One region of the Paraburkholderia sp. J69-1 genome, then DNA from elsewhere that is predicted to be linked to it. Evidence: riboswitches for the same ligand, from Rfam matches in the RefSeq annotation. Region 1 holds a riboswitch; the other holds the start of a gene.
The links. Region 1 has a riboswitch for fluoride ahead of U5A67_RS13275 (voltage-gated chloride channel family protein). Riboswitches for the same ligand answer to the same signal wherever they lie in the genome.
Positions count from the first base shown of each region.

Region 2: another riboswitch for fluoride. It lies ahead of U5A67_RS30685 (voltage-gated chloride channel family protein); the one in region 1 lies ahead of U5A67_RS13275 (voltage-gated chloride channel family protein).

Region 1 covers NZ_CAJMZG010000006.1:256,206-264,016, forward strand. The annotation lists gene U5A67_RS13275 (voltage-gated chloride channel family protein) at 154-1,533, opposite strand; fluoride riboswitch at 1,613-1,683, opposite strand; gene U5A67_RS13280 (DUF47 domain-containing protein) at 1,898-2,524, shown strand; gene U5A67_RS13285 (Na/Pi cotransporter family protein) at 2,714-4,381, shown strand; gene U5A67_RS13290 (hypothetical protein) at 5,021-5,236, shown strand; gene U5A67_RS13295 (GNAT family N-acetyltransferase) at 5,583-6,611, shown strand; gene U5A67_RS13300 (RBBP9/YdeN family alpha/beta hydrolase) at 6,733-7,272, opposite strand; gene U5A67_RS13305 (Lrp/AsnC family transcriptional regulator) at 7,396-7,811, shown strand, end outside.
Region 2 covers NZ_CAJMZG010000021.1:48,525-56,335, forward strand. The annotation lists gene U5A67_RS30655 (hypothetical protein) at 1-947, opposite strand, end outside; gene U5A67_RS30660 (hypothetical protein) at 1,030-1,344, shown strand; gene U5A67_RS30665 (TetR/AcrR family transcriptional regulator) at 1,537-2,094, shown strand; gene U5A67_RS30670 (alpha/beta hydrolase) at 2,234-3,184, shown strand; gene U5A67_RS30675 (VOC family protein) at 3,430-3,804, opposite strand; gene U5A67_RS30680 (YafY family protein) at 3,839-4,561, opposite strand; fluoride riboswitch at 5,030-5,098, shown strand; gene U5A67_RS30685 (voltage-gated chloride channel family protein) at 5,179-6,555, shown strand; gene U5A67_RS30690 (DUF190 domain-containing protein) at 6,552-6,953, shown strand; gene crcB (fluoride efflux transporter CrcB) at 6,957-7,346, shown strand; gene U5A67_RS30700 (DUF190 domain-containing protein) at 7,360-7,683, shown strand.

The sequences.
Region 1 (7,811 bases):
TTCATGGGAAAACATGCTGCCAACTACGAACCGGTTGCCGACGCCAAGCGGATGCGGCGTGCAAAGGCAGATGCACAGATCGTCGCTCAATGCAGCTTGCCGCCCATCCGGTCCTGTGGAAATGCGCTAGCGTTCGCAGCGCATAGACGCCGACTATTCAGTAGTTATCCGAACTTCCTCCACCGCTACATCCGATGAAGTACGAGACTCATCCACCTTCGTCACAAGTGTTCCCGTCGCTAGCGTCTGTTGACGAAAACGACCTGCTTCAGCAATCCGCATCTCGCCAGCTACCGACCGCCTGTATTTACGATGCTTTCCATGCCCAACGCGCTGCGCGCGATAGATGCCGGCGTGACCGGAAAACAGAAAGGCAGTCACGCAACCGATTGCAGCAAGCGGGCCAATATCAGCGCCAAAGAGTTCGATGGCCATGATCGTAGTGGCGATCGGCGTATTGGCGGCGCCGGAGAACACCGCGACGAAACCGATCGCGGCCATCATGGCAAACGGCATATGCAGCAGCGGCGCAAGCGCATTACCGAGCGTGGCTCCAATATAGAAAAGCGGCGTCACTTCGCCACCCTTAAACCCCGTCCCAAGCGACGCAACGGTAAAGCCGAATTTGCCCAGAAAGTCCCATGGCTGCATCGGCTGTTGAAACGAGCGAACGATGTCCGGAATACCCAGGCCGATGTAGTGCCAGGCATCAAACGTCCACACCGCAATGGCAATCAAGATCCCGCCGATCAACGGGCGCAATGGCGGATAAGTGACTTTGCTCTTCACGAACGCGCCCAGTTTGTGCGCGCTGGTCGCGAACGCCATGCCGGTCAGACCGAACAGAATGCCCGCGATAACAACGGCGGCAATACTCCAGGCACCGATGGGTGCAATCGTGCCGACAACGTATTGAACATGATGAACGCCCCACGCGAGGCAAACCTTATCGGCAACGATGCCAGCGACGATGCAGGGAAAAAGCGCGTCATAACGCATGCGCCCGATGGCGAGCACTTCAAGCCCAAAAATCGCGCCGGCCAGCGGGGTGCCGAATACCGACGCAAACCCCGCACTCATACCGATCATAAGCAGAGTTCTGCGGTCCTCATGTTCGAGGCGAAACGCGTGAGTGAGTTGATCCGCAAGCGCGCCGCCCATCTGGACGGCAGTACCCTCACGTCCGACCGAAGCGCCGAATAGATGCGAGACGATCGTGCCGCCCAGCACGAGCGGCACCATGCGCAGCGGCACAACCTTCTTCGGGTCGTGTATTTCGTCGATGAGCAGGTTGTTACCCGCATCGACTGGCTTGCCCAGCTTGTGATAGAGCCAGCCCACACCGAATCCCGCAACGGGAAGCAGCCAGATGGCCCAACGATGGGCCTCGCGCCACGCAGTCGCATGATCGAGGGCGACAAGAAAAAATGCCGACGCGCTGCCCGCGAGCGCCGCAACAAGGCAAGCAATCAGCAACCACTTGCCGAAAAACGGCAGCAGTTCAAGTTGTTCAAAACGAGGGAATTTGTGCATTGGTCAATAAGCCGATGTTCCAGGGCCTGACCAACGGGAAGATGTGGACGCGAGCGCCTACAGCCCCAACGAAAGTCAGGTAACTGTAGGCGTCATTAACCGCGAGTTGAGCGCGGTGGTTAAAGGAGGAACGCCATCTCCTGTAGCAGGAATATACAGGAACGCGTTGAAGCGAACAACCGTTGGTAACGTGCCAAACGCGTTCCAGTTCATCCGCGTTACTCGGGCCGGCCACGGATCAGTGCTATCTGCCTATCACTCGCCGGCGAATTTTGGCGACATCGGGCATCACACTCATGGCAGTATAAGATGTGGCATTTTTGTGACGATGCGCGAGCACTCATCGAACCCGAGGTGATGCCCTATGTTCGGCCGATTCATGCCTGGAGCAGGCAATTTCTTCGAACTCTTCAATGCTCACGCCCGCTATATCGTGGATGGCAGCCGTGCGCTCGAAAAACTCATTGAGAATATCGAGGACGCCGAGCATCACCGGCGTAACGTCAAGGTCATCGAGAAATCCGCAGACAAGCTCACCAGCGACTGCAACGATCTGCTGCACAAGACGTTCATCACCCCGCTCCATCGCGACCAGATCCAGCAACTCATCAACACGATGGACGACATCATCGATGTCATCGAAGACGTCGCGAACACCATTACGCTCTATGACGTAACAGCGCTGCCCAACGATGCAATCGAATTCGCGCGTCTGAGTACACGAACCGCCATTCAGGTTCAGCAGGCAGTCAGCATGCTTTCCGACATGAAACAGGCAGAACAGATCCTGCAATGCTGCAAGCAAATCGACGAGCTTGAATCGGATGTCGACAGATTGCTGCGTATTGCGATCTCGCGACTCTTTCGTGAAGAAGAGGACGTCAAGACGCTGATCAAGCTGAAGAGCGTCTACGAACTGCTTGAAACCATCACCGACAAATGCGAGGACGCCGCCATGATCATCGAGGGCATCGTATTGGAAAACGCCTGAGCGAGCGATCTTGGGAGCCGGCGCAATGGCATGGTGGATTGCAACCCGGCTGATTTGATACGCGAAACCCAGCCCGCAATATTCTCGAATAATCGCCCAATCTATGTGACACTGTTGTCACACTCAGGCGCTGTTCCAGGAGCATTCCAGCAACAGGTTGCATGAACCATGATGTGACGGTCGACTATCGTGTTGATCCTTCTGAATCTCCTCTCCGGTGTGTCGCTCCTGGTATGGGGCACACACATCGTGCGTACCGGCATTCTGCGCGTGTTCGGCGCAGACCTTCGCGCGATTCTGGGCCGCAGCACCGGTAGCCGGCTCAAGGCCTTTCTCGCCGGCGTTGGCGTCACGAGCCTCGTTCAAAGCAGTAACGCCACGGCGGTCATCATCACGTCGTTTGCCGCGCAAGGCATGGTCTCGCTCGCCAGCGGACTGACGATCATGCTGGGCGCCGATGTCGGCACCGCACTCATGGCGCGGGTGCTGACGCTCGATCTGTCCTGGCTTTCTCCGCTGCTGATACTCGCGGGTGTACCGCTTTTCCTCACGCGCAAGCAGACACGCGCAGGGCAAACGGGGCGAGCGATTATCGGGCTCGGCTTGATCCTGCTCGCACTCCATCTGATCGTAGAGGCCGCACAACCCATGATGCAGGGCGCGGGTGTGCGCGTGATGTTCAGCGCCCTGACCGGCGACACTGTGCTCGATGCGCTGGTCGGCGCCGCCTTCGCGATGCTCTCGTATTCGAGCCTCGCTGCCGTTCTTTTAACGGCGACGCTTGCCTCTTCAGGCGTCATTTCGCTGAAGGTCGCGTTGTGCCTCGTGGTTGGTGCGAACCTGGGAAGCGGACTGCTTGCGCTAATGAGTGCCCTGCCGCAGAACGCCGCGGCCCGTCGCCTGTCTGCAGGAAGCTTTGCGTTCAAACTGATCGGCGCGCTGATCATCCTGCCGTTCGCTTCGCTGCTCGCCAAAGTGCTGCCCGTGCTGATTGCGAATCCGCGTGAGGCAGTGGTCGGGTTCCATCTCATCTACAACACGGTGCGCTGTTGCGCGTGTCTCACGGTGGTCGACCGGGTCGCTGCCATCAGCCGCAGATTATTGCCCGACCGTCCTCAGACGAGCGGCGAACTTCGTCCGTTGCATCTCGATCCTGCCGGGCTCGTCACGCCGGGACTTGCCCTTGCGAATGCCTCGCGGGAAGTGCTCCGCATTGGCGACATCGTCAGCGTGATGCTGGACAATGTGTCCGAACTGCTCCGCCGCAATGATCTTGCCGTCGCCCGCGAAACCATGCGGATGGACGATGACGTCGACCAGCTCTACGCCGAAGTCAAAAACTATCTGACGCTGATCTCACGTGAGCAACTCGACGAAGCCGAGAGCCGCCGCTGGACCGATATCATTTCGCTCACCATCAATCTCGAGCATGCGGGCGACATCATCGAACGCATTGTCAGCGATATCGAAGAGAAGAAGATCTCGCAGCGGCTTGCCTTTTCCGAGCAGGGTCTGGGCGAACTCGACGATCTGCATGCGCGCCTCGTGAGCAATCTCCGTCTCGGGCTGTCGGTGTTTCTCAACAACGATCTACGCTGCGCCGAGCAGCTTCTCGCCGAAAAAGAACGGTTTCGGGATCTGGAGCGCGTCTATTCCCACAAGCATCTGGACCGGCTTGCGGGACAGGCACTGCGTAGCGTGGAAACGAGTGCCTTGCACCTGGATCTGATCAGCAATATGAAAAGGCTGAATTCACTCTTTTGCTCGACGGCCTACCCGGTACTCGACGCGGCAGGCGCACTTCACGAGACCCGGCTTCGCAAGCGTTCGCTAGACAGCCTGCATCAGAAGGAATGATCGGATTCGCAATGCCTCGGGCGATCAGGAAAAACCCTGCAATGCAGGCGTTTCAGTTGCCACGCGTACAGACCACCGGCAAAGACCGGCCCATCTTCCCCGCGCGAAATCGGCGGTGAGGTTCCGCGCGATGTCCCCTGCCACGCAGACGTAGCGATGCCGGCCGCCAGTCTGCCGACTCGCGTTGCGATCGATCGACATCCGGCACGAAGCCTGAGTCAGGGGCATCGCCCGTCGCAGGTCGCGCCGGCAATAGCGTTCTGGTTGCCAATACAACGAAAAAATCGATCCAACTGGTTCGCATCTGTGCCCCACCCGGTTCATCCATCGTGCGCGCGTCGTTGCGTTTCCGACTGATGAAAAAAAACGCCCCGAAGCGCGCATCGGGAATGCTTCCCTGTGCCCACGCTTCGAGACGCCGTTGTCTCGCCTTCCCGTTCCCCGCCGATGGCAGGATGCGACTTCTGGCCTTCGTTGACCAGCCGCCGATACTACAACGCCATCGCTCTAACAAAACCGTCGCTCACAGTAACTGCGCCATTATTCCTCGTCCAGTACATTTTCCGCTTGCTGCTCCCATCGGCATGGAAGCAAGCTTGGGGCGTTCGAGTCGCGCAGGCAAATGCCTGTCACTGAGCGTTGAATATCGGCGTCGTGTGCCTGCCTGGCCAACGGCTGCCGTACTTCAACCGCGAGTTTGACCTGACCGGCCGACGACAAAACCGCAGCGACAACTGGCGCGTCTCCGGCTACTTCACGGCGAGGCGAATCCATGTGGATGCCGATTTTGGCGGAATAGCCCTGGTAAAAGGCGGCAGGAAACGCTGCGCTAATGTCGCCAATAAAATATGCTAGCTGCGTGAAACGAACGACGCGAAACGCTGGTTCGCAAGCTTAATCATTGGCGTCGAACCCATTCAAAGCGCAAGTAATCCCCAGAAGAATGCAAAAGAAGGAGGCGGAGAGCACTAAACACGAAAGGCAATTGGACACAGGAGAAACACACTGCCTTTCATGATTCCTGGTCACCCGGCCATCGAACAAATACCTAAAGGAACTGACGGATAACGTGCGGGAGCGTCGTGCATCGGGCAGGGAATCTGCGGGGAATGTCTTGCATAGAGCCGATGTCGGGGAAGTGGGTTTGGCGCTGCTGTATCCGCACGCTGCTTGCCGTTAGCGCCGAACATGCGAGTCACTCGTGAAACGCGACAATAATATTTCCTCACTCGGCAAGCGCGCAAGAACGTGCGATATCATTGCGCCATCGACGATTGCACCGTTTACACCGCTGTCGTCCAGCGGCGCACTATCGATATTCCACGAACCCTGGTGGCTCGACATCGCCACGCAAGGGAACTGGAAACTCGCAACAGTCAATCGCAACAATCAGATCATCGGGGAAATGCCTTATACGCCGACGCGTCAGCATCTGTGGCGCGTGGCGCATCTTCCGCCGCTCACGCGCACGCTCGGCCCCGTGATCAAACCGGTGACAGGTAGCGACGCGTGCCAACGGCATCATCGTCACGATGTCACGGCGAAACTGATCGAGCAGCTTCCCGATTGCGACAGCTTTTTTCAGGTATTCGATCCGCGTATCGACGATGCGATTGCCTTTGCGCTCAAGGGCTTTTCGGTCTCGGCGCGCTACACGTTCCAGATCGATGCAAACAGCTCGACAGACGATGCGTGGGCGAGTCTCGACACCAAGACCCGCAATGTGATTCGCGGCGCCCAACGCAGTCTCACAGTCGCGCCGATAGAAACTCCGCGCGAATTCATTCAGTTTTACGAAGCCAATCTGGCTTCCCGTTCGCGCACCAATGCTTATTCGTCGGAGGTCATGCGCCAGCTTGTCAAAGCGTTCGTCGAGCGCAAGGCAGGCACCCTGCTCGGCGTGTACGAAACGGGCGGCAGGCTGGTCGCGGCCATTGGCCTGGTGTGGGACCGTCACGCGACGTATTATCTGTTGACATCGCGGGTGCAAGACGCACATTGCGGCTCGATCAGCCTGTTGCTCTGGACCGGCATCCAGCGCGCGCTGGAGAGCAAGCTCACATTTGATTTCGACGGCTTCGCGAGCCCTTCGACGTTTCACTTCCTCAGCGCTTTCGGCGCCACGCTGCGCCAGCGCCTGGCCGTCGAGCGGCTTGGCACGGGTTACTCGTTAGCGCGCGCGGTCAAACGACGGATTGCGCCGAGCAAGGAGTTTGCGCCCACGCTCTGAACTCCGTGTTAAAGGAAGGACTGGGCCCACAACAGAGTCATTCCTTTTATCAGGCGCTGCAAGTCGGTTCCCGGCAAGGTTGAATCGACACTCGACCTTGCGCCTTTGACTGTTGAAAAGCTCACCTTCGCTGATCGAGAGATTGAAGCAATTCGAATCCTTCAGGCCAGCCGCCCAGATTGCTATTCGCATTGAGATGGCCTTTTTCTCCAACGTCGACGAATCGACTTCCCCACGCAGCAGCGCAACGACGCGCAAGATCCAAACTTCCATAGGGATCGTTGGAACTGGACACGACGATAGTGGGAAACGACAGCCGTTCCAGTGGTAGCGGCAAAAATCCGGTTGCATCCGCAACGGGAAAGGCGTGTGCCGTGGGATCGGGCACAGCGACAAGCAGAGCACCGCGAATCCGCCGAAAATGGCGAGACGCCCAATGCGCGACCGCCAGGCATCCAAGGCTGTGTGCAACGATGACAGGCTCTTCTGCGCTTTGCGCAAGTTGTCGATCGATTGCAGTCACCCACTCGCTACACGCAACCCGATCCCAATCTTCGACAGCAAGTCGCCGCCACTCGGGATGCTGCGTTTCCCAGATACTTTGCCAATGAGATGGCCCGGAATTGCCAATCCCTGGAACAATAAAAACAGCGTCGTCCATCTGCCAGATCTCCGTGGTGAATGAACATCCAGTGTAAAAGCGCACGGATTCTGGCAACATCCCAGATCAAATGAATTGACGGCTAAAAGCCGTCAAAGATAACGAATTTGGCGGGGTGCACAAATGAAACCTAAGCAGGTAACGTTGGACCGGCTCGACTGGCGGATATTGGAGGCTCTCCAGAGTAACGCGCGAATCAGCAATACCGAACTCGGCAAGCAGATCGGACTTTCGCAGCCGGCCGTTACCGCGCGTATCAAAAGACTGGAGGCACACGGCGTCATCGAGGGCTACGCGGCCCGGATCAACCCAGGCCTCGTGGGCCGTGGTATTGCGGCCATCGTCCGGATTCGCACGACTCATGCGCAGATCAAGCATTGCCTGAGCGCTTTCGAAGCCTCGCCGGAAATCGTCGAGGCGCATCGCATCACTGGCGAAGACTGCTTCGTGGTGCGCATTGTGGTCGAGGATATGGCGCAGCTCGAAGCTGCGATCGACTCACTGGCGAAATTTGGGCCGGTAACGACCAGCGTGGTGCT
Region 2 (7,811 bases), on a different contig from region 1:
TCAAAGTACCGTAACATGGGGCACAAATCTTCACGGCTAGAAAATAGGAAAAGTAGATAGGCACTGTGCCCGTTGCTCAACATTTTTCGGAAGCCAAGTTTTGGGGCAATGTTAAAACTCAGAAGACCGAACTTCATGTGCGTTTTCCACAGCAGGGCGAGTGAATCTGGATTACTTTTCCCCCATTTGGCTAGAGCTAGCATGTCTGCGAGGCTCAGACGGGCATGCCCAATGATCTCGAAAATAGTAGTCCAATTGGGTAATAAACCACTATCTTCTGCAAGCTTTGCGAAGATGGGATTGTCCGAGCACGAGAGCACGACCCTCAACTCTGGAGTCAGGTTATTGTATATTTCAACCAAACGAGGATGGAGATCGCACAGGACAATGACTCCAAGCAGACTCCAAGCTTTATCGACCTCTTCCGAATTTACGTCTTTTTCTAGGATATTAATATTCTTTAATAATTGTTTCCATATCTGATCTCCAGATAGATATTTATCTTTAGTAGCAGTTAGTCTTTTTTGCTCCTCCAGCATCTCTGCTCGCGAAATCGAGAAATAGTACTGAGCCCAACTCTCCTGAGCCTCGAGTGATGGTTTTTCCTGAACATATTCCATCATCATCAGACGGCTCTGACTCTTCGCCCACATTTGATCGACCATCTCCGCGCGTTCAAGGTCGCTGTAAAACATCAGGTCCGTTGGATAGGCGCAGCGTTCCAGATTATCAACCGAGGCCTGAAACCCTGGATGCAATGACGCTGCCTCTGAGACGGAGAAGCGCTCGGCGTCGTTGTAGGCGCTGAATTTCACGACATACATCAAGGCACCATAGTCGATTGGTGTTCCTGTTAATGCGCAGCGTGTACTTTTCTTATTGCCGAAGATTTTGGGTTCCACCATTGCGAAGATTGCAGGAACCTTGAATTTTGGAGTGAATGCCACAAGAAACCTCTTTCAATAATATATGGTCTGCTTTGGTCGGGCGGCGGGGCATAGTACTGACGATAACTGGCGATTCCCCTACTTGGACAAGGCGGCTGTTGTTGATCAGCTCGTTACAGGCTGGCACGAACATCTCGTTCGATATATCAAGGACATCGATGCATTCCAGAACAAAAATGAGTATATCCCGAGCGCATTGGACAAATCGCGTACTGCACGAATTGATGCTGCATCGACTCAGATTCATTTTAGACATCATCGCGACACTGGCATTCCACTGGCGGGAATGCGGGATGCTGTCGCGCGCATTAGTATCGATGCGCGCAGCGCTAAAGTCACCGCTAAATTGTCAGTGAACCTTGCAAAAAATTACCATACAACGAATGCTGCCTGTTGAGAGACGAGCCGCGCAGGGGGCTTCGTGGGTTAAGAAAAATGCATTTAACGGAGAGTTGCATGCTCGCTACGTAAACTCGGTACATAAGAATATCTTGATTAGGAAGTGATCATTTCCTATAATCGCTCCATGACTGCCCGCAACCATCCTGTAAAACAGCCACGTGCTCCGGGGCGCCCACGCGAATTCGACATGGAGGTCGCGCTAGATGGCGCAATCCAGATTTTTCGCGAGCGCGGCTACCATGCGACGTCCCTCGGCGATCTTGGCGCAGCGATGGGGCTTACGGCCGGCAGTATCTATAAGGCATTTGCCGATAAACGCGCGGTCTTCATCGCCGCATTCGACCGTTATATCTACCTGCGAAATGCGCAGTTGCAGGGCCTGATCGATGCAGAGCTCACTGGTGGGGGCAGGGTGCGGGCTGTTCTGCTGTTCTATGCGGAGTCGGCGCATGGCGTGGAGGGCACGCGAGGCTGTCTTGTGGCCGGAAGCGCGACCGACCTCGCTACGTTTGACAGCGAGGTCGCCGGTCGCGTCGTAGGGGCCTTGCAACGACTTGAAACTTTGTTGTGCCGCTTGATATGCCTTGGTCAGACAGATGGCTCCATCACATCCACGTTGGACCCAGAGGCCTCTGCCTGCGTTCTGCTGAGTCTGATACAGGGTTTCAGAATCGTCGGCAAAACGGGACGTTCACGGGCACACATGACGGCCGCAGCAGATCAGGCCATGCGGTTAATTAGCTAAGCGCCAGAAGGCGTAAATTCGCATTCTTTAATGCCTCCTGCACGGCCAATTAGGGAGCGTATATTTCCTAATTGGCCGTGCAGGAGACAAGCAAAAAACATCAATGCTTTCGTCACCACAACCCAAAGGAGTTTCATTCGTGACAGCACATCCTTCGTTGGCTGCGTCAGGAAGTTCCAGAATTGCAAACACATTGCCAGCATCGAGGCCTGTTACGGGGCTGGCAGGATTCGAGCATCGCTTCGAGACCGTAAACGGGCTTCGACTGCACTACGTCACGGGTGGTAATCCGGACGGTGATGTGCTTGTCTTGCTGGCAGGGTTTCCTGAGAGCTGGTTTGCTTGGCGCAAAGTTATGGGATTGCTTGCGCCGACGTACAGAATCGTCGCGCTGGATCTTCCAGGGCAAGGTGATTCCGACCGCCCGGCAGACGGCTATGACACTAAGACGCTTGCGAAGCATGTTCATGGCTTGCTTGAGCAACTTGGAGTGACCCGGTACTTCCTCGCTGCGCACGATGTAGGCGCATGGGTCGCTTATCCTTACGCGGCGTTGTTTGGCAATGAAATCCGCCGACTCGCGCTACTGGATGCGGGCATTCCGGGCATCACATTGCCGACCGCCCTGCCGACCGCCCCCGACCGTGTGTGGCGTACCTGGCATTTTGCGTTTCACCTGCTGCCGGACCTGCCAGAGACGTTGATAGCTGGCAAGGAACGTGAGTATCTCGACTGGTTTCTGCGTCGAAAGACGGCGAATCCCGATACTTTCAGTGAATCGGACCTCGATGAATATCTGCGAATTTTCAAGAAAGACGGTGGCTTGCGCGCCGGTCTTGCGTATTACCGTGCCGCGCATGTATCTGCGCATCAGAACTGCGAATTGAAGGAACGTGGCATGCTGAACGTTCCATTACTGGCCCTTGGTTCCGATCAAGGGTCGATCGCCGACATGGCAACACCTCTACGCGCCTTCTTCGCTGACGTACAGGGGAGCACCATCAGTTACTGTGGACACTTCCTGCCGGAAGAGCAACCGCATGCGGTTGCCGACGAGCTCGCCGCATTTTTTGGAATCGGAGACGAGTGACAGAGATTGGTCGGCTGCCGATGAGGGGGCGTCGTGCGCAGCCGGGCGCTGCATACGCAGGCCCTCGCGCTGCTGGACGATGTTTGACATAAACCGGGCCGACAAACGCTGAAGCTCGGGGCGCTATCTAGCAAAAATTGTCTACAGAGAGCACCGCAGGCCGACACTCGAGGAAGCGTAAGCGTGTATCTCGAAGTGGCCTTAGGTGACGAGCAAATGGCTGCGATTAACTCCGGGTCGAGTTCTCAGCGTTCCGGGCGGGAAAATACATTGACGAGGTTTCCATCCGGGTCGCGAAGGAGCAGTGAGCGATTGCCCCATGGCATCATCGTGGTCGGCATGACGATGTTTGCTGCGAACGTGTTTATTCGTTCGAACACTTCGTCAACGTCCGCCACCTCGAACTCCAGAATTGCCGATTGATTGGCGGCCGCAGTGGCAGCACCGACGTTGAAAAGCTTGATCAGGTGCTCGGACGATATCGCAAGCGTGGCGCCAGCGAAACGCACTTCGGCAAATCCATCGGCTAGACGTGTAGGCTCCATACCGGAAAGCCTTTGATAAAACTGGACCAGCCTTTCAACGTCCGACGTTACAACACGAATCGATGCAAATTTCATTTTTTAAGCTCCTCGCAAGAAAAGGAGCTTCAGCCTACAGTCCAATGCTGTCAGATTCTGGCAGTATAGTCCGATTGGCCACTTGATTCAGCTTGCGCCAATCACGCAGTAGTGTGGTGCGCCTCTTCGGGTAGCGCTCTGCCATGTGCGCGATGCTTAAGATCCTGTCCGAACGGAAATTCCGAAAATCCCTGCGAAGCTCGCACCAACACATCAGCACCCGAGACTGGTCGAAATACACCAGGGCGAAGGGCCAAACGACGCGTCGCGATTCAGTTCCACTTCCGTCGACATAAATGATTTCGAGCTTTCGTTCCTCGCGCACAGCAGTGCGCAAGAGGTCCTGCGAAATTGTATGGGACGGTCGCGTCAATGGTGCGCCGACCAACAGCGAAGATTCCTCGAGTTCGCGACGCAATTCAGCAGGCAGTACGGCCGCTATCTTCGCAAGTGTGTTTAGCGCGCCCGCCGCCAGCGTCTTGTCGCTGCGATCAGCCACCCAGCGCATACCTAGCACAAGGGCATCGAGCTCCTCTGAACTGAACATGATGGGTGGCAACATGAAGCCGGGGCGCATCATGTAGCCGATACCCGGCGCGCCCTCAATCATTGCGCCTTGCGCCTGTAAACTGGCGATATCCCGATATAGCGTGCGGATGCTCACGCCGAGTTCGTCTGCGAGTGCCTGACCGCTCACGGGGCGGCGGTGGCGACGTAGTATCTGGAGGAGTTGAAGGAGGCGTTCGGCGCGGGACATGCATGAATCCTGAAGTCTACGGAAGGAAACCGGCGCGACTGATTACGTGGGCTGAGTGCCATGCCGTTCGGCACAGGCAATGCATTGTTCACGATCCATGCAACCTTGTCGAACGTCTCAATGCGGTGGCCTGAAGACTCGGGTGATTTGCATCGACGCCTTCAAGGGCGTCGGCGGCGGCCAGCCCATTGGAACAAGTAAGAGACGTTTGCCGCGCTCTGAAACTGTCGCTCATCTCCTGCAAGCTCACATGCGCAGCAGAAAGCGTCCCGGCTGTATATGCCATCATCCGGTCGTTGACCCGATGAAATCTGACGCCAAGATGCTCGCGCAGTGTTGCGTCAACGCGGCAGCCACACCAAGGAAAACTTCAAGTCTTCGTTGACCGCGTCCCAATGCGCCAGAACCGATGGGGCTTTCCCAGAGACACTGATGTCTGTTGTTCGTTTTAGTCACGTGTTGTATAGTTGGCCGTAAGGAGATGGCGTTCCTCCTTTAACCATCGCGTTCACCGCGGTTAATGACGCCTACAGTTACCTGACTTTCGTTGGGGCTGTAGGCGTTCGCGTCCACATCCTTCCCGTTGGTCAGGCCACGCAACATCGGCACATTGACCAATGCAAAAAATCCATCGCTTCGAACAACTGGAACTGCTGCCCTATCTCGGCAAATGGTTTCTGATCGCGTGCGTCGCCGCGGCGCTTGCGGGCAGCGCGTCAGCCTTCTTCCTCCTCGCCCTCGATCATGCGACCGCATGGCGTGAGGCTCATCGCTGGGTAATCTGGTTGCTGCCTGTGGCCGGTTTCGCAGTCGGCTACGTGTACTACCGGCTCGGCAAGCCGGTTGATGCCGGCAACAACCTCATCATTGATGAGATCCACGACCCTAAGAATGTCGTGCCGCTGCGCATGGTGCCGCTCGTACTCGGGGGCACGATCATTTCGCATTTGTTCGGCGCATCGGTTGGGCGTGAAGGTACGGCGGTGCAGATGGGCGGGGCACTTGCGGACCAACTGACCCACGCGTTCCGCCTCAAACACGAAGATCGTCGCATTTTGCTGATGATCGGTATGAGTGCGGGTTTCTCGTCCGTATTCGGAACACCGCTCGCGGGCGCAGTGTTTGGTCTGGAAGTGCTTGCAATAGGGCGGATGCGATACGACGCGCTGTTTCCCTGCATCGTGGCGGGCATTGTCGCTGATCAGGTATGTCTTGCATGGGGCGTCCACCACGTCCACTACGCCGTCGGGACGATCACGCCGATCAACGCATGGAGCGTTGTCGCCGCCGTCGTAGCGGGCATTGCATTCGGTCTGGTAGGCATGGCGTTCGCCACTAGCACGCACAAGCTCGGCGCGCTGGTAAAACGCCAGATCGTGTATGCGCCATTGCGACCGTTCGTGGGCGGGATCGTCATCGCCACTACGGTTTGGGCACTCAATGCGTATCACTACATTGGCCTTGGCATTCCGGACATCGTCCGGTCGTTTCAGCAGCCGATGCAGCCTTGGGACTTTCTCGGCAAGTTCGCCTTTACCGTTGCGTCGCTCGGCACGGGGTTCAAAGGTGGCGAGGTCACGCCGTTGTTCTACATCGGTGCGACGCTGGGTAACGCACTGGCCCCACTGTTACACATGCCGTTCGCGCTGATGGCTGCAATCGGTTTCGTAGCAGTGTTCTCAGGTGCTGCCAACACACCTATAGCTACCACGATCATGGCCATGGAGTTATTCGGCACGGGCATCGGTCCGTTTGCCGCGATTGGTTGTGTGACGGCTTATCTGTTCTCCGGTCATACAGGGATCTACCACGCGCAGCGCGTCGGACACAGTAAACATCGCAGGCACCGCCTTATTGTGCCGGACGGGACACGGATCGCAGAGCTGGGCCGGTTCCGTAAACCAAAGGCCACGGCCGCAGTTCCGCCTTCAACCGAAGACCAAGTGGGCAGATCTCCTGATACGGTTCTGACGACAGAGGAAAGCAGCCAATGATTTCGGAAAACAATCACGAACACATCGCGGCGCTGCGGCTCTACTTCCCAATTGCGACCCGCGCGAGAGCAACGCGGTTCTGGCATCGCCTGAGCGCGCCAGCACTCGCTCATCACCTTATTGCGGTTGCGAAGCGGTCCAACATCATGCAGGCGATGTTGCATCACGTCAGTGCAGGATATATGCCCGGCGAGCGGCTTTCGCATCATCATCCGGAAGTCAACGGGATGCGCCATCCGCAGTGCCTCGAACTCGTGGATACCGAGACTCGCTTGCGTCAGTTCATGCGCGACCACGCAGAGGAATTGCGCAAGGTCCACGCGGTGCTGCTGCTTTGCGAACTGCCTCTCGGGCATCGGCGCACGGCTAATGCGCTTTCGACCTCGACTAACGGGTGAGCTATGGCCGGAGCCTATTCGCTTATTGCCATCAGCATCGGGGCGATGCTCGGTGCACTCAGCCGCTATGGGCTAAGCCTCGCGATGAACGCGCTCGTGCCGAACATTCCGATGGGAACGCTGGCGAGCAATCTCATCGCCGCGTATATCGTCGGCGCGGGGATCGCATTCTTTGGTTCGACAGTCAGTCTTTCAGTCGCTTGGCGACTTTTTGTCATCACCGGTCTGGCCGGTGGCCTTTCCACCTTCTCGACTTTCTCGGCGGAGTTGCTGACCTTGCTCAGGGACGGTCGGCTCGGCTGGTCGGCAGGGATGCTCGCGCTGCACGTCGGTGGTTCATTGGCCATGACCGCGCTGGGCATGGCCACCATTTCACTAAGCCGTCACACCTGAAAGGGAGTTCGCCATGCAAGGCTATCAATTGACGTTTTTCACGGAACAGAAGCGCAAGCACGGACATCAGCCGATCTGTGACTGGCTGCTGAGGGTTGCCGAGCAACACGGCGCTTCGGGCGGGACCCTTGTCACGGGCGCAGAAGGTTTCGATCACGCTGGCCGATTCCATTCGGCCGGTTTTTTCGAACTTGCAGATCAACCGGTCGCTGTCACTGTTTCCGTCGATGAACAAGCGTATCAGCGTCTGATGAGCGCGCTCGCGGAAGAAGACGTCGACCTCACCTATGTAAAGGTTCCGGTCGAATTCGGTCGTGTTGGACGCGCGGCTGCCTGAAAAGTCGAGACCGCTGCCAGGCGAAAGCAACAGGCCCCGCATTCCTGAAGCACATTGATGACAAGCATTGGCAACGTGGGCGTGAGAGTGTCCTTACGGGCCGACAGCCGACAATGGGGAGAGGGCGT